4 regions of the Streptomyces sp. NPDC107581 genome follow, and region 4 is predicted to be linked to each of the others. Evidence: riboswitches for the same ligand, from Rfam matches in the RefSeq annotation. Region 4 holds a riboswitch; each other region holds the start of a gene.

Region 1 (4,204 bases), on a different contig from region 4:
CACAGCTCCCAGCACCACGACCTCACCCGCTTCGCCGGCAAGGAGCTGATCGTCGTCGGCGCCGGCCAGTCCGCACTGGAGACGGCGGCGCTCGCCGCCGAGGCCGGAGCCCAGGTGCGCGTGGTCTCGCGCGGCCGCGGCCGGGTCGCTTTCGGGGCCCCGCCCTGGGACCAGCCGAAGCTGCGCCCCGAGTCCCCCTTCGGCCGTGCCTGGTCCCTGTGGGCGCTCAGCTACTACCCGCAGCCGTACCGCTTCCTGCCCGCCCGGACCCGCCACTACCTGGTCCGCCGGGTCCTCGGCCCGCTCGGCGCCTGGTGGCTGCGCGACCGCTTCGAGGACAAGGTCCAGGTCCAGGAGGTCGAGCGGGTGCTGGGCGCCGAGGCCCAGGACGGCACCCCGGTCCTCACCGTCCGCACGCACGGCGGACCCGTCGAGCAGCTGCCCGCCGACCACGTCATCGCGGCCACCGGCTACCGGGTGAACATCGCCGCGATGGACTTCCTCGGCCACGAACTGCGCACCCGCCTCGCGGTGAGCAGGGGCGCCCCCAGGCTCGGCGCCGGCTATGTCTCCTCGGTCCCCGGTCTGTACTTCACCGGCCTTCCGGCGGCGTCCTCCTACGGCCCGGTGATGCGCTTCGTCTGCGGCACGGAGTTCGCCTCGCCGCGCCTGGCCCAGCACCTGGCGGCGGCGCACCGCTGAGACCGGCGGGCAGCACATCACCGAACGGGTGACGGTCGTCGTCCAGGCGCCGGATGCGGAAGAGGAGGGCGTGGACGGGGGAGGACGTGGATCCCCGGTCCCCGCCGGCCGGGGAAGACCAACGGCTGCAGCGCCTGTGTGCACGCCGCGCGGTCGGCCCGCGCGGGGCCGGTGCGAGCGAGGAGCGGATCGCGGCCGTCTGCGCCCGGCCCGAGGCGCCCCGGTTCTCCGGGGCCGCGCGGGCGGCGCCGCAGCCGACCGAGCGGGTCACGCGGCGCGCCGACCGCTCCGAGGTGCGGTGCCGCACGCCCTGTGGGCTGAAGCGGCCGGTTGCTTCGGCGAGGCGAGAAGCAGCTCTCCGCGCGGATGCTCACCATCCCGCTCACCGCCAGGCCCGACCGTATCAACACCGCCATCAGGGAGCCCGCAGGCACCACTTGGGGGTGAGAAGCGCACAAGTCGGCGGACAACAGGGTGAGTCGGCGGGGTGCGCTGTCCGTATTCTCTGATCATGGCTGCACCCCCCGCATACGCACTGATCGCCACTGACCTGGACGGGACACTGCTGCGTGGTGACGACACCGTCTCGGACCGGTCGCTCGCCGCGCTCACGAGGGCGGCAGGGGCCGGCGCCCGGCATCTGGTGGTGACGGGCCGCCCGGCCCCCCGGGTGCGGCCCCTGCTGGACGGCCTCGGGTGCACGGGGCTCGCGGTCTGCGGGCAGGGCGCGCAGGTCTACGACGCCGGAGCCGGTCGTCTGCTGTGGTCGGTGCGCCTCGACCGGGAGCTCGCCGAGACCGCGCTCGGCAAGATCGAGGCCGAGGTGGGGCAGGTCTACGCGGCCGTCGACCAGGACGGGGTGGACGGCCTCACGCTGATCGAGCCGGGGTATCTGATGCCGCACCCGACCCTGCCCGCCGTGCGGGTCGGCCGGCGCGACGACCTGTGGTGCGAGCCCATCAGCAAGGTGCTGCTGCGCCATCACGCCCTGTCCGACGACGAGTTGGCGACGATCGCGCGCTCGGTGGTGGGCTCGCTGGCGACGGTCACGATGTCGGGGCCGGGGACCGTGGAACTCCAGCCGTGCGGTGTCACCAAGGCGACGGGGCTGGCGCTGGCGGCCGACCACCTGGGGATCGCCGCCGGCCGGGCCCTGGCCTTCGGCGACATGCCCAATGACATCCCCATGTTCGACTGGGCCGCGCACGGTGTCGCCATGGCCAATGCCCACCCGGAACTCAAGGCGGTCGCCGACGAGGTCACCCTGTCGAACGAGGACGACGGCATTGCCGTCGTCCTCGAAAGACTGTTCCCGACCGACTGACCGGGATATCAGTAGGGCCCGCCGCGGACGCTCGTCAGTAGGCGCCGTTGACGTTGTCGATCGACCCGTAGCGCGCGGCCGCGTAGTTGCAGGCGGCGGTGATGTTCGCGACCGGGTCGTAGATGTCGAAGGACGTTCCGGCCACGTGGTAGGTGTTGAACGTCGGGTCGATGACCTGGAGCAGGCCCTTGGACGGGATGCCCTTGGCGGCGTTGGAGTCCCAGAGGTTGATGGCGTTCGGGTTGCCCGAGGACTCGCGGATGATGTTGCGGTGGATGCCGTTGTAGGTGCCCGGGATCTTCTTCTCGGCCATGATCGCGAGCGACTCGTGGATCCAGCCGTCGAGGTTGTTCGGGTACCCGGCGAGCGTGGTGGACGGCGTGGTGGCCGTGGGGGTGGCTGCGGAGGCGTCGGCCGCGCCGATGAGCGGCAGGGCGAGGACCGCGGCGCCGGTGCCGGCGACGGTGAGCGTGCGGATGAGGCGGTTGGTGCGAATGCGGAGGTGCTGAGCGGCAGCAGGCATGGCGATGTCCTCTCCGTCGCCTACGAGGTGAGCTGTCGGGTTCGGGCGCGGGGAGTTGCCCGGCCGGACCTCCGGGGAGGCCTGGCTTCACCCCTAGCCGTTCCGGTGACGACATGTGCGTCTGCAACATGTGCCGCCCGGTCCAGCGGCTTACCTGGGTCCCCCGCTCCTGCCGTACGAATGAGTTCGTCGATGGGTGGTGTCAGACGCGGCAGGATTCGGCGTTCGCCTGACAGGCCCGGAAGCTATGCGAGAGCACATGTCCGGAACAAGTAGTGGATTCACACAACGTGCCAGTTGACCTTGGTCTGTCCCGTATGGGGTACTTGATCCTTTGCTGTTGCCAACGCTCAACTGGCCGGTGCCGCAAGGGGGAACGGTGGTGGTGCCGGGTGGCTGGATATGTCGGCCCGCGTGACCCAACTCACGAAATAGCAAACTGCATCAAATAGGACATGAGGGATTAGAGGGATTAGCTGACTGTGACACGGAAGGAGTAATTTGCTCACGGCCCGGTTCGCGACAAATCGGACGAGTTCCTGTTAAGTCAATGCATGTCTGTCGTTATCAGATGATCAAGAACATACCGGCCGTGATCCGATACCGCCCGGGCTGGACCGGTGGGCGCTATCGGTGATCGAAACAGGACCGGATACGCTGACTTGAGTGATGGCAGCGACCTATCGACAAACCGTGTAACCGCCAGCAGACACCAGCAGACAGGAGACCCCTCGTGACCGTCGTCGGGCCGTTCGGGCTGAGCGTGCGGGACCAGGCTCTGGAAGCCGATGTCCAGGCCGGATTGGCGGCTGTCGAGGAAGGCTTGCTCGAAGCCACCAAGAGCGAGGTCCCGTTCATCACGGGGGCCGCGCAGCACCTCGTACGGGCCGGTGGGAAGCGGTTCCGGCCGCTGCTCGTGATGCTCGCGGCACAGTTCGGCGATCCGTACGCGCCGGGCGTCGTACCGTCTGCCGTCGTCGTGGAGCTGACCCATCTGGCCACGCTGTACCACGACGACGTCATGGACGAGGCGGCCGTGCGGCGCGGTGTGGACAGCGCCAACACGCGCTGGGGCAACTCCGTCGCGGTCCTGACCGGCGACTTCCTCTTCGCCCGTGCCTCCCAGATCCTCGCCGACCTCGGCCCCGAGGCGGTCCGGGTGCAGGCCCTCGCGTTCGAGCGGCTGGTCACCGGGCAGATCCTGGAGACCGCGGGTCCCTCGGACGGCCGCGACCCGGTCGAGCACTATCTGGACGTGCTCGGCGGCAAGACGGGATCGCTGGTGGCGGTCTCCTGCCGGTTCGGCGCGATGATGTCCGGCGCCGACGAGACGGTCGTCGACGTGCTCACCCAGTACGGCGAGCGGCTCGGGGTCGCCTTCCAGCTCGCCGACGACGTCCTGGACATCGCCTCCGACTCGCGCGAGTCCGGCAAGACCCCGGGAACCGACCTGCGCGAGGGCATCCCGACGCTGCCCGTGCTCCGGCTGCGCGAGCGCGCCGCACGCCTCGGCCTGCCCGAGGACCTCGCCCTGTGCGAGCTGCTGGACTCCGACCTCAGCGACGACGCCCGGCTCGCCGAGGCGCTCACCGCCCTGCGGGCGCACCCCGCGCTGGAGCAGGCCCGCCGGGACACCGTCCGGTACGCGGAGGAGG
Region 2 (4,204 bases), on a different contig from region 4:
CACGACGAGCCCGCGCACGCCAAGGGGAAGACCGGCATCCCCGGTGAGCGCAAGGCCGAGCTGATGACGCACCTGCTCAACATCGACCCGCCGGACCACACCCGGCTGCGCCGGCTGGTCAGCAAGGCGTTCACGCCCCGCCGCGTCGCCGAGTTCGCGTCCCGGGTGCAGGAGCTGACCGACCACCTCATCGACGGGTTCGCGGGCACGGGCTCCGCCGACCTGATCCACGAGTTCGCCTTCCCGCTGCCCATCTACGCCATCTGCGACATGCTCGGCGTCCCGCGCGAGGACCAGGACGACTTCCGGGACTGGGCGGGCATGATGATCCGGCACGGGGGAGGACCGAGGGGCGGGGTGGCGCGGTCCGTCAAGAAGATGCGGGGCTATCTCGGCGACCTCATCCACCGCAAGCGCGAGGCCCTGCCCGCGGAGCCCGCCCCGGGCGAAGACCTGATCTCCGGCCTCATCCGCGCCTCGGACCACGGCGAGCACCTCACCGAGAACGAGGCCGCCGCCATGGCCTTCATCCTTCTCTTCGCCGGCTTCGAGACGACCGTCAACCTCATCGGCAACGGCACCTACGCCCTGCTCACCCACCCCGAGCAGCGGCGCCGGCTGCAGACGTCCCTGGCCGCCGGGGAGAGGGACCTCCTGGAGACCGGTGTCGAGGAACTCCTGCGGTACGACGGGCCCGTGGAGCTGGCCACCTGGCGGTTCGCCACCCGGCCGCTCAGCATCGGCGGGCAGGACATCGCCGCCGGGGACCCGGTGCTCGTCGTCCTCGCCGCCGCGGACCGCGACCCCGGCCGGTTCGCCGACCCCGACGTGCTGGACCTGTCCCGCCGGGACAACCAGCACCTCGGCTACGGCCACGGCATCCACTACTGCCTCGGTGCCCCCCTCGCCCGGCTGGAGGGCCAGACCGCTCTCGCCACCCTGCTCACCCGCCTGCCCGACCTGCGGCTCGCGGCCGATCCGGCCGAGCTGCGCTGGCGCGGCGGACTCATCATGCGCGGCCTGCGCACGCTTCCCGTGGAGTTCACGCCCGCGCCATGAGCGCGTCCGCCCGGGCGCACAGGAACACGTCCGCCCGGGCGCGCACGGCAGACGTCAATTCTGTGATCTTCACGTGATCTGTGCGGCATTAACTTGTGACAAGTGATCGTCTGCCTATACGTTCACCCATCAGCGCGGCGCCCAGCTTCATCCGCCGCGCCCCTCCGTTGTCGCACGAAAGGCTTCCGCATGCTCTCCGGGAACGGTCGTCACCGTCGCCCCCGTCAGGCTCCGGCTCTCCTCGTCGCGGCCGGAGTGACCGGCTCCGCCATCGCCATCCCGCTCCTCGGCGCCGCGAGCGCCAACGCGGCCGACGGCACCACGTGGGACAAGGTGGCCGAGTGCGAGAGCGGAGGTTCCTGGAGCGCGGCCACCGGCAACGGGTACTACGGCGGCCTGCAGATCTCCCAGGACGACTGGAACAGGTACGGCGGCTCGCAGTACGCCTACAGCGCCGACCAGGCCAGCCGCTCGCAGCAGATCGCCGTCGCCGAGAAGATCCTCGCCGACCAGGGCACCACTCCCTGGGCCACCTGCGCCCTGCTCTCCGGTCTGACCTCGAACTCCGGCTCCGTGGACGTCGACACGGGTGTCGGCGGCTCGGGCTCGTCGGACCAGGACGCGTCGGGCTCCGGTGACTCCTCCGGGTCCAAGGACTCGTCCGGCTCCGCCGGTGATTCCGACTCGTCCGACCTGCCGGATTCATCGTCTTCGTCACCTTCGTCGGACTCGTCGGACTCCTCCTCCGAGACGACCGCCAAGCCGTCCTCGGGCGGGGACACGGACTCCGGCAAGGGTCAGGGTAAGAACGAGGACAAGGTGGACAGTAAGGGCAACACCGCTGAAACCCCCAAGTCCGACAAATCCACCTCGCCCGGTTCCGGGGGCGCGCAGGGGAGCGGGTCGGCCACCACGGATCCCGCTACGGAGGATTCGGACAATTCCCAGCAGACCGGCGGCTCTTGGAGCCTGGTGGACACCGGCGCCCTCACCAGTGGCGGACGCCACCGTGGCGGCAGTGCGGATGAAAACATGACAAACGGTCAGGATGCCACCTCGTCGGGCCGCCACGCCTCCCGTGATGCGGGCACCTACACCGTCCGCGAGGGCGACACCCTCGTCTCCATCGCCGACTCCCTTGGTGTCGACGGCGGATGGCACGCGCTCTACGCCGGGAACAAGAAGGTCATCGGCACCGACCCGAACGACATCACCCCCGGTCAGGCCCTGGATGTCACTGCGGAAAAGGGTGCAAAGTAGCGGGAGTTGACGCCCCGCTTCACGCCTAATGTCCGTTTTGGCGAAAGTGTGGGATGAGTCTCAGAAGCCCTGATCGTCTTTGAAATTCCGCCGTGGGCATGTCTACGGTCAAGGCCGCTCGTCACCACGAGCCCCGGCAGTCGCAACGCCGAATCCTGCCAGCGGTTGCCCGGGAACAGTCGTCGCGTCATGCGCCGTAGGCAGGAGCGGGGGACCCAAGGTAAGTGCCGGGCCCAGCAGTTGAAGCTGGATCCGGCTTGGGGTGAAGCCGTGCCTCTCCAGGAGGTGCGGCCGGGCAACTCAACCGGCCCGAACCCGACAGCTCACCTCGCAGGCGTCGGTGAGGGGATCGATCCATGCTGTTTTCCGGCAAGGGCAAGCACCGTCGTCCGTCCAAGGCCACTCGCGTCATCGCGCTGGCCGGTGTCACCGGTGCCGCTGTCGCCGCCCCGCTGATGGCGGCCGGCAACGCCTCCGCCGCCACCACCTCCGAGTGGGACGCGGTCGCCCAGTGCGAGTCCGGCGGCAACTGGTCCATCAACACCGGCAACGGCTACTACGGCGGCGTGCAGTTCTCCGCCTCCACCTGGGCCGCCTACGGCGGTACGCAGTACGCCGCGCAGGCCAACCAGGCCACCAAGGCGCAGCAGATCGCCGTCGCCGAGAAGGTCCTCGCCGCCCAGGGCAAGGGCGCCTGGCCGGTCTGCGGCACGGGCCTGTCCAGCACCCCCAACAACGGTCCGGCCCCCACCACCGAGTCCAAGACCACCGGGTCGAAGACCGCTGCGCCGAAGACCACCGCGCCGAGCACCACCACCCGCTCCACCGACCCGCAGGCCGCCTCCCGCTCCGCCGAGCGCCCGGCCGCGAGCAAGACCGTCACCACCCCGGCCGGCAAGAAGGTCAAGAAGGGCGACGGCGAGTACAAGGTCGCCACGGGTGACACCCTCAGCTCCATCGCCGAGAAGCACGGTGTCAAGGGCGGCTGGAACAAGCTGTTCCAGCTGAACAAGGACATCGTCGAGGACGCCGACCTCATCTACCCGGGCCAGCAGCTGCACCTGAAGTGACACCTGGCTCCCACCCGGACCACAGCGCCCTCACAAGGCCGGCCCCCACTCTGAAGGCCTCGTGAGGGTCATCCCCCCGTCCCCACGGGCTCCCCGCCCCGGCGCGTGTTCCCCCGTACGCGCCGGGGCGGGGTTGTTTGTTCCCCCGCCCGGCCGCCCCGCCCGGCCGCCCCGCCCGGCCGCCCCGCCCGGCCGCCCTGCCCGGCCGCCCCGCTCCGTGTCCCCGCCCCGTTTCCCCAGTCTTCGGCCGGGCCTCATCCGGACGTCCCTTTGTTCCGTGCGTAAACAATGGGTACGGTCTCCCTGTCCACGGGCGGTCGGTCGACGGTCGGCGCCCCCGGGACGGTTAGGCTCTAGTCGCAAGGCACACCAGCCCGCACAACCAGCGTCACATCCACGAAGGAGATGCTCGTGCCGTCCATCGACGTCGTCGTAGCCCGGGAAATCCTGGACTCCCGAGGCAACCCCACGGTCGAGGTCGAGGTCGGCCTCGACGACGGCAGCACGGGTCGTGCCGCCGTTCCGTCCGGCGCCTCCACCGGTGCCTTCGAGGCCATCGAGCTGCGCGACGGTGACCCGAACCGCTACCAGGGCAAGGGCGTGGAGAAGGCCGTCCTCGCCGTCATCGAGCAGATCGGCCCCGAGCTGGTCGGCTACGACGCCACCGAGCAGCGCCTGATCGACCAGGCCATGTTCGACCTGGACGCCACCGACAACAAGGGTTCCCTCGGCGCCAACGCCATCCTCGGCGTCTCCCTCGCCGTCGCCCACGCCGCCTCCGAGGCCAGCGACCTCCCGCTCTTCCGCTACCTGGG
Region 3 (4,204 bases), on a different contig from region 4:
TGCAGCCGGGGGAGTCGTACACCACCCCCGTCTTCGCGGGCCTGTGGAGCGACGGCGGCTTCGGCGGGGCCAGCCGCGCCTGGCACGCCTACCAGCGGGTGCATGTCGTCCCGGGCGCGGAGCAGGACCGGCCGGTGCTGTTCAACTCCTGGGAGGCGACCAACTTCGACATCTCCGAGGAGCAGCAGGCCGCCCTCGCGCGGCGGGCCGCCGGGATCGGCGTCGAGCTGTTCGTCGTGGACGACGGCTGGTTCGGCGCCCGCACCAGCGACCACGCCGGACTCGGCGACTGGACACCCAACCCCGACCGCTTCCCGCGCGGCCTCAAGCCCCTCGCCGACCGGGTGCACGAGCTCGGCATGCAGTTCGGCATCTGGGTCGAGCCCGAGATGGTCAACCCGGACAGCGACCTCTACCGCGCCCACCCCGACTGGGTGCAGTACCGACCGGGACGGAAGCGGACGGAATTTCGCCACCAGCTCGTCCTCAATCTCGCCCGCGAGGACGTCCAGGAGTATCTCTGGGAGCAGCTGGACACCCTTCTGTCCAGCGCCCCGATCGACTATGTGAAGTGGGACTTCAACCGCTGCTTCACCGACGCCGGCTGGCCCGGGGAGCCGTACCCGCAGCGCCTGTGGGTCGACCACGTCCGCGCCCTGTACGCCCTGCTGGACCGGCTGCGCGCCGCCCACCCCCAGGTGGCCTTCGAGTCCTGCTCGGGCGGCGGCGGCAGGATCGACCTCGGCGTGCTCGGCCGTACCGACCAGGTGTGGACCTCCGACAACACCGACCCGCTCGACCGGCTCGCCATCCAGCACGGATTCAGTCAGATCCATCCCGCGCGGGTCATGGCGGCCTGGGTCACCGACAGCCCGAACACACAGCTCAACGGGCGGGCCAGCTCGCTGCGGTTCCGCTTCGTCAGCTCGATGGCCGGGGTGCTCGGAGTCGGCGGCGACCTCACCGAGTGGGCCGCGGAGGAACTGGCCGAGGCCCGGGAGTGGGTGGCTCTCTACAAGGAGATCCGCCCGGTCGTCCAGCGCGGCGACCTCTACCGGCTGCGGCCCCCGGCGGGCGGCCTGAGCGCCGTCCAGTACGTCCTCGGGGGCGAGACCGTGGTCCTCGCCTGCCTCCAGGCGCAGCATTACGGCGAACCGGTACCGGCGGTGCGGCTGCGCGGTCTCGACCCGACCGCATCGTATGAATGTCGTGAAACGGGAGAAATCCACCGCGGGGCCGTTCTCCTGCACCACGGGCTGCGCACCGGACTGCGGGGCGACCTGGATGCGACGGCTCTCCGGCTGCGCCGCATCTGAATCGTCTGTCCGAATTGATGCTTTCATTCCAACTCGGTCTGGAATGGGAAGGTGTGGCGAGTCGGCGCGTGAGGAGCGTCATATCCGTGACCGTGTGTCGCGGGTCATGTCCACGTAATTCTCATGTGTGTGCGGGAAATTGAAAGAGGACTGGAAAGGGGAATTCACGGAGGGTGACCGGGAATTCCCGAATTCGATCAGCTGGGACGGGGACGCCGGGAACCAGCTGCTTGTCCGGGTGCGTCCTGCTCGCTTACGTTCGCCATCAATCCGGACGGAACGCCGAATCCTGCCGCCGCCCGGAGTCCCCACACCCATGACCCGTGCACGGCAGGAGCGGGGGACCCACCAGGTACGACAGCCTGTCCCGGTCTCCGCGACAGGCTTGGGGTGCAGCCGCGCACCGCGCGGCCGGACAGCTCCAGTCCGAACCCGACAGCTCACCTCGCAGGCGCCGGAGAGGAATGCTCCATGCCCGCGAAGGGTAAGCACCGACGCCCGAAGACCCGGCGTTTCACCCGCTCGATCGCCGTCGCCGGAACCGGTGGCGCCGCGCTGGCTCTGCCGCTCATGGGGGCCGCCGGAGCGCACGCGGCGACCTCGCAGTCCGTTTCCGGAAAGGCCGTGCAGTCCCTTCCGAACGTGGAAAAGGCGGCCGCGAAGTCGGCCGGCGCGCAGCAGAATTCGGGCGTACGCGTCTACACGGTGAAGTCCGGCGACTGGCTCGCGAAGATCGCCGACGAGCAGAACGTCGGCGGCGGCTGGCACCGGCTCTACGCGGACAACCGGCAGGCCGTCGGTGAGAACCCCTCACTGATCCACCCGGGTCTGAAGCTGTCGCTCGGCGGGAAGGCCGCCCCGGCCCACGCCGAGCCCGCACGGCCCTCGCGGACGCCGCAGCCCCCGAAGTCCACGCAGACTCCGCAGCCTTCGGGCTACGGCTCGCAGGCCCCCGGGTCCGACGCCTCCGCGCACCCGTCCCAGGCCGGCCGGACCTCCGGGCCCGCCGCCACCCCCGACACCGGTTACACCCTTCCGGTCACCGGCGCCACCGTCGGCACCGGCTACCACGTGGCCGGCAGCATGTGGTCCAGCGGCTACCACACGGGCGTCGACTTCGTCGTCCCGACCGGCACCCCCGTCAAGGCCGTCGCCGCCGGCACCGTCGTCTCCGCCGGGTGGGGCGGCGCCTACGGCAACCAGGTCGTCATCAAGCTGAACGACGGCTACTACGCCCAGTACGCCCACCTCTCCCAGCTCTCCGTCTCGGCCGGCCAGACCGTGACCGAGGGCCAGCAGCTGGGCCTGTCCGGTGCAACCGGCAACGTGACCGGCCCGCACCTGCACTTCGAGATCCGCACCACGCCGAACTACGGCTCGGACGTGGACCCGGTCGGCTACCTCCGCTCGCACGGCGTCGCTGTCGGCTGAGCCACCGGCGACTCCCGCACCACCACCTGCCTGACACGCAGCCGAAGGCCGGACCCGGTCCCCGGGTCCGGCCTTCGGTGTCGCATACGCTCGGCTCGGACCGTCAACGCCTGTGACCAGGGCCTTATTCCAGGGTTGGCCGACTATTTAGAAGTGTCTTATCTCACCGTTCGTCAACCCCGTATTACGGTCGCGTAGGTCACATCCGAAGGTGAATCATGGTCCGACGTGGCAGACGATTCGAAGAGTGACAACACATCAGTGATCGGGTCGTACGTGGCGGTGGGGGACAGCTTCACCGAGGGCGTCGGCGACCCCGGGCCCGACGGGGCATTCGTCGGCTGGGCCGACCGGTTCGCGGTACTGCTCGCCGACCGGAGACCCGAGGGCGACTTCGTGTACACGAACCTGGCGGTGCGCGGAAAGCTGCTCGACCAGATCGTGGCCGACCAGCTCCCGAAGGCCGCCGAACTGGCCCCGGACCTGGTTTCCTTCTGCGCGGGCGGCAACGACATCATCCGGCCCGGCACCGACCCGGACGAGGTGGCCGAGCGCTTCGAGCGGGCCGTGGCCCAGCTCACCGAGGCGGTCGGCACCGTGCTGGTGACGACCGGCTTCGACACCCGTGGCGTCCCCTTGCTCAAGCATCTGCGCGGCAAGATCGCCACCTACAACGGGCACGTGCGCGCCATCGCCGACCGGTACGGCTGTCCCGTGCTCGACCTGTGGTCCCTCAAGTCCGTTCAGGACCGCAGGGCCTGGGACGACGACCGGCTGCACCTCTCGCCCGAGGGGCACACGCGCGTAGCGCTCAGGGCGGGCCAGGCCCTGGGCCTGCAGATCCCGGCCGACCCGGAGCAGTCCTGGCCGCCGCTCCCGGTCCGGGGCACCCTGGAGATCCGCCGTGACGACGTCCACTGGGCCCGCGAGTACCTCGTGCCGTGGATCGGCCGCCGGCTGCGCGGCGAGTCCTCCGGGGACCATGTGACGGCGAAGGGCACCCTGTCGCCGGACGACATCAAGATGCGGATCGCATCGGTGGCCTGAGGGCCCGCACGCGTGCCCCGTACCGCAGGCTCAGCGGTGCGGGGCACACGGGTGCGCCCACCCCGGTCCACGCACCGCCCGGATCTGCACACCGCCCCGGCACGCTGACCGCCTCGGCACGCTGACCGGTCCGGCAGGCTGAACGCCTCGGCAGGCTCACCGAGCCGGCAGGCCGACCGGCCCGGCACGCTGACCGCCCCGGCAGGCTCACCGCCCTGGTGCGGTCGACGCCTCCCGCTCCAGACCGAGTTCCCGGGCCAGGGCGTCGTCCACCCATACCTGCGCCCGCGCGCGCGGCACCGCGCCCGGATACGACGTCAGCTGCACGGCCAGCCCGTCCAGGAGCGCGGTCAGCCGCAGGGCCGCCCCCACCGGGTCGGCGCAGACGAACTCGCCCGCTGCCACGCCCT
Region 4 (4,204 bases):
GCAGCGCCGTGATCGCCCGCGCGCGCTCACTGTCGCCGCGCGCCACCGCGTCCACGATCGCGCCGTGCTCCGCCCAGGACTCCACCGGGCTCGGCGGCACCTCCACCGCGTAGACCCAGGCGATCTTGTGCCGCAGCTGGGTGAGCATCGAGGTCAGCGAGTGGCTGCCGGAGGCCTGCGCGAGCGTCTCGTGGAACCAGCCGCCGAGCGAGCGCAGATCCTCGCTGCTGCCCCGCCTGGCCCGCTCCTGGCCCAGCCTGACCAGACCGCGCAGCACCTTCAGGTGGGCCTCGGTGCGCCGATGAGCGGCCCGGGAGGCACCGAGGGGCTCCAGGAGCATCCGCATCTCCAGCAGGTCGGCGGCCTCCTGCTCGGTCGGCTCGGCCACACAGGCGCCCGCGTGCCGCCGGGTCACCACGAAACCCTCCGCCTCCAGGGTGCGCAGAGCCTCGCGGACGGGGACGCGCGAGACGCCGTAGCGGCGGGCCAGGACTTCTTCGGTGAGCCGGCTGCCGCGCTTGTAGACACCGGAGACGATGTCGTCCCGGATCGCCGTACACACCGACTGCGCCGGAATACGCATGACCGACCTCCGCCTTAATCCCCGTGAAACGTCGACATGGACGTGTGTTCCGTGACTCTATTGCAATGAGTCGGAATTTCCGACGGCAGGCCTGAATCCATGGATATTTTTTGGACAGCCGGTGCGACGGGCGCAGTGAAAAACGGCAAAAGCCCCGGCGTGTGAGCCGGGGCTTGGGGTGCCGTGCGCGCGGTCGTCGGACCTTCACGCCGTGCTCGCGGTCGGACGATGCGCCGCGCTCGCGGTCGGACGATGCGCCGTACTCGCGGTCAGGCGTTCACGCCGTGCTTGCGGAGGTAGGCGACGGGGTCGACGTCCGAGCCGTACTCGGGGGTCGTACGGGCCTCGAAGTGCAGATGCGGTCCGGTGACGTTGCCGGTCGCGCCGGACAGGCCGATCTGCCGGCCCGGGGTGACCTTCTGGCCCACGGTGACGCCGATGGACGACAGGTGGCCGTACTGGGTGTACATGCCGTCGGCCATCCGGATCACGATCTGGTTGCCGTACGCGCCGCCCCAGCCGGTGGAGACGACGGTACCGGAGCCGACCGCGTGGACGGGCGTGCCGCTGGCCGCGTGGAAGTCGATGCCGGTGTGGGAGCCGGAGGACCACAGGGAGCCGCCGGTCTTGTAGCCCGTGGAGACGTACGAGTTCGCGATCGGGGCTACGAAGGCGTTCAGGCGCTTGCGCTCGGCCTCGCGGGCGGCACGTGCGTGGGCCTCGCGGTCCTTCCTGGCCTTCTCGGCAGCCGCCTTGGCCGCTGCCTCCTCGGCCGCCTTCTGCTCGGCGGCCTCCTTCTGAGCGCTGGCCTGCTCGTCGATCTGCTCCGCGAGCGTGTCGCTCACGGTGATCACCGGGGTGAGACCGGTCTGCTCGGCGGAGTTCTCCGCGGCGATCGCCGGGGTGGCCGCGAGGCTGCCGATGACACCGGTGCCGGTGAGGGCCGCGATACCGGCCGCCTGGGCGGTGGTGCGCTTGACCCGGCCGGGCTTGCGGTGCTTCCCGGTGGCGCATATGAACGCCATGAAGTGGCTGGTCCTTTCCTTCCCTCTCGCCTACCGGGTTAGCTGACGGGTTCGGAGCAGGAAGGTCTCCTACGGACCCCCTCGCTCGTGCGCGGGCGTCCGATTCACCCCAGGGACTGCGATGGGTCCCCGGCTCCCCTGGCTCGCGCCGTACGGGGACTCGGCGATGACTGTCCGGTGCCGCGGGCGCGGCGCACTGCCTGACGAACAGCCCGGAAGACGCTAAAGGGCCCGACTTTCGATCCCCAAACGGATCCGGGCTTTTGTAGTGCATCCCACAGGCCAGACGCGCACCTCTGCCCCAATTCGGACATCTGGCCATCTGGGTACCTGGGTACCTGGAGAAGAGCGCCGCACGGCAAGGGGCCCTGATGACCCGTCGGTCACCAGGGCCCCCGCGCGCGTGGAACCGCCGTCGCCTCGATACCGGTCCGGTCGTCGGCACCGGGCTCGTCGTCGGCAACGGGCTCCACGCGCGCGTAGGGCCGTCGGCCGCTACTCGGCCGTCACGACGGTGACTTCGCCGATGCCCAGCGCCTCGACCGGCGCCTTGATCTCGGCCGCGTCACCGACGAGGACGGTCACCAGGCGGTCCACCGGGAAGGCGTTGATGACCGCCGCGGTGGCCTCCACGGTGCCCGTGGAGGCGAGCTGCTGATACAGCGTCGCCTGGAAGTCGTCGGGCAGGTGCTGCTCGACCTGGTCCGCCAGAGTGCTCGCGACGGCCGCGGCCGTCTCGTACTTCAGCGGCGCCACCCCCACGAGGTTCTGCACGGCGACGTCGCGCTCGGCGTCGGTCAGGCCATCCGCCGCGAGCGTACGCAGCACCGTCCACAGGTCCTCGAGCGCCGGACCGGTGTTCGGGGTGTCCACGGAGCCGCTGATGGCGAGCATCGCCGCGCCGGTGCCGTCCGGCGCCGAGCGCAGGACCTGCCCGAAGGCACGCACGCCGTACGTGTAGCCCTTCTCCTCGCGCAGAACCCGGTCCAGGCGCGAGGTGAGGGTGCCGCCGAGGCAGTACGTGCCGAGCACCTGGGCGGGCCACACCCGGTCGTGCCGGTCGGCGCCGATCCGGCCGATGAGCAGCTGTGTCTGGACGGCGCCGGGCCGGTCCACGATGACGACGCGGCCGGTGTCGTCGGCGCTCACCGCCGGCACGGGCCGCGGTTCGCCCGGGGTGCCCGTCCAGGCGCCCAAGGTGTCGGTGAGCAGCGCGTCCAGGTCGGTGTCGGTGAGGTCGCCGACCACCACCACGGTGGCGGTGGCGGGCCGCACATGGCGGTCGTAGAAGGCGCGTACGGCCGCCGCGTCGATCTTCTCGACCGTCTCCTCGGTGCCCTGGCGCGGGCGCGACATGCGCGAGGTCCCCGGGAACAGCTCCTTGGAGAGCTCCTTGGCGGCCCGGCGGGCGGGGTTGGCCAGCTCGTGCGGGATCTCGTCCAGACGGTTGCGGACCAGCCGCTCGACCTCGCTCTCGGCGAACGCGGGCGCGCGCAGGGCGTCGGACAGCAGGCCGAGGCCCTTGGCCAGGCGGGAGGCCGGGACCTCCAGGCTGAGACGGACGCCGGGGTGGTCGGCGTGCGCGTCGAGCGTGGCGCCGGCCCGCTCCAGCTCGGCGGCGAACTCCTCCGCCGAGTGCCGGTCGGTGCCCTCGGAGAAGGCCCGGGCCATGATCGTGGCGACGCCGTCCAGGCCGGCCGGCTCGGCCTCCAGGGGCGCGTCCAGCAGCACCTCCACGGCGACGACCTGCTGGCCGGGGCGGTGGCAGCGCAGCACGGTCAGGCCGTTGTCCAGGCTGTCGCGCTCGGGGGCCGGGAACGCCCAGGGCCTGGCCTCGCCGGCCTGCGGCTGGGGGTGGAAGTCCATCGTGGCGAGATCGCTCACTTGGCCGTCTCCTCGTTGTCGTTACCGGCCTCTACGGTGGCTTCCTGCTCCGGGTCCTCGGGCACGTCGGCGTCCTCGACGGTCTCGGGGGACTTCGGCTCGTAGACGAGCACCGCGCGGTTGTCGGGGCGCAGGCGGGCCTTGGCGACCTCCTGGACCTCCTCCGGGGTGATCTCCAGGACGCGCTGGACGGCGGTCAGGGCGAGCTGCGGGTCGCCGAACAGGACGGCGTACCGGCACAGTTCGTCGGCGCGGCCGGCGACCGTGCCGAGCCGGTCCAGCCACTCGCGCTCCAACTGGGCCTGAGCGCGCTCCATTTCCTCAGGAGTGGGGCCTTCCTCGGCGAACCGGGCCAGCTCCTCGTCGATGGCGGTCTCGATCACCGGCACCTCGACGTCACCGGAGGTCTTCACGTCCAGCCAGCCCAGGGAGGGCGCGCCGGCCAGTCGCAGCAGGCCGAAGCCGGCCGTGACGGCCGTACGGTCACGGCGCACGAGCCGGTTGTACAGGCGGGAGGACTCGCCGCCGCCGAGGACGGTGAGGGCGAGGTCGGCCGCGTCCGCCGCGCGGGTGCCGTCGTGCGGCAGCCGGTAGGCGGCCATCAGGGCCCGCGCGGGGACCTCCTCGACGACGACCTCGCGCAGTTGCTCGCCGATGGTCTCGGGCAGCGAGCCGTCGCGGGGCTCGGGCTTGCCGTCATGGGCGGAGATCG

Evidence for each region. A riboswitch is a leader RNA that binds a small molecule or an ion and turns the genes downstream of it on or off. The one in region 4 is predicted to bind cyclic di-AMP.
Region 1: it holds a riboswitch for cyclic di-AMP, as region 4 does, so the genes downstream of both, ACZ7P3_RS20545 (transglycosylase SLT domain-containing protein) here and ACZ7P3_RS35300 (M23 family metallopeptidase) in region 4, are expected to answer to the same signal.
Region 2: it holds a riboswitch for cyclic di-AMP, as region 4 does, so the genes downstream of both, ACZ7P3_RS27055 (transglycosylase family protein) here and ACZ7P3_RS35300 (M23 family metallopeptidase) in region 4, are expected to answer to the same signal.
Region 3: it holds a riboswitch for cyclic di-AMP, as region 4 does, so the genes downstream of both, ACZ7P3_RS05560 (M23 family metallopeptidase) here and ACZ7P3_RS35300 (M23 family metallopeptidase) in region 4, are expected to answer to the same signal.

What each region holds. Positions count from the first base shown of each region.
Region 1 is NZ_JBVKBH010000007.1:354,883-359,086, reverse strand. It holds gene ACZ7P3_RS20555 (FAD-dependent oxidoreductase) at 1-702, shown strand, start outside; gene ACZ7P3_RS20550 (HAD family hydrolase) at 1,214-2,026, shown strand; gene ACZ7P3_RS20545 (transglycosylase SLT domain-containing protein) at 2,061-2,549, opposite strand; cyclic di-AMP (ydaO/yuaA leader) riboswitch at 2,554-2,751, opposite strand; gene ACZ7P3_RS20540 (polyprenyl synthetase family protein) at 3,283-4,204, shown strand, end outside.
Region 2 is NZ_JBVKBH010000011.1:105,642-109,845, reverse strand. It holds gene ACZ7P3_RS27065 (cytochrome P450 family protein) at 1-1,059, shown strand, start outside; gene ACZ7P3_RS27060 (transglycosylase family protein) at 1,249-2,319, shown strand; cyclic di-AMP (ydaO/yuaA leader) riboswitch at 2,502-2,671, shown strand; gene ACZ7P3_RS27055 (transglycosylase family protein) at 2,676-3,389, shown strand; gene eno (phosphopyruvate hydratase) at 3,795-4,204, shown strand, end outside.
Region 3 is NZ_JBVKBH010000002.1:449,555-453,758, reverse strand. It holds gene ACZ7P3_RS05565 (alpha-galactosidase) at 1-1,316, shown strand, start outside; cyclic di-AMP (ydaO/yuaA leader) riboswitch at 1,618-1,785, shown strand; gene ACZ7P3_RS05560 (M23 family metallopeptidase) at 1,788-2,747, shown strand; gene ACZ7P3_RS05555 (SGNH/GDSL hydrolase family protein) at 3,009-3,794, shown strand; gene ACZ7P3_RS05550 (TetR/AcrR family transcriptional regulator) at 4,002-4,204, opposite strand, start outside.
Region 4 is NZ_JBVKBH010000018.1:80,660-84,863, forward strand. It holds gene ACZ7P3_RS35295 (GntR family transcriptional regulator) at 1-583, opposite strand, end outside; gene ACZ7P3_RS35300 (M23 family metallopeptidase) at 853-1,608, opposite strand; cyclic di-AMP (ydaO/yuaA leader) riboswitch at 1,621-1,784, opposite strand; gene ACZ7P3_RS35305 (M16 family metallopeptidase) at 2,104-3,492, opposite strand; gene ACZ7P3_RS35310 (M16 family metallopeptidase) at 3,489-4,204, opposite strand, start outside.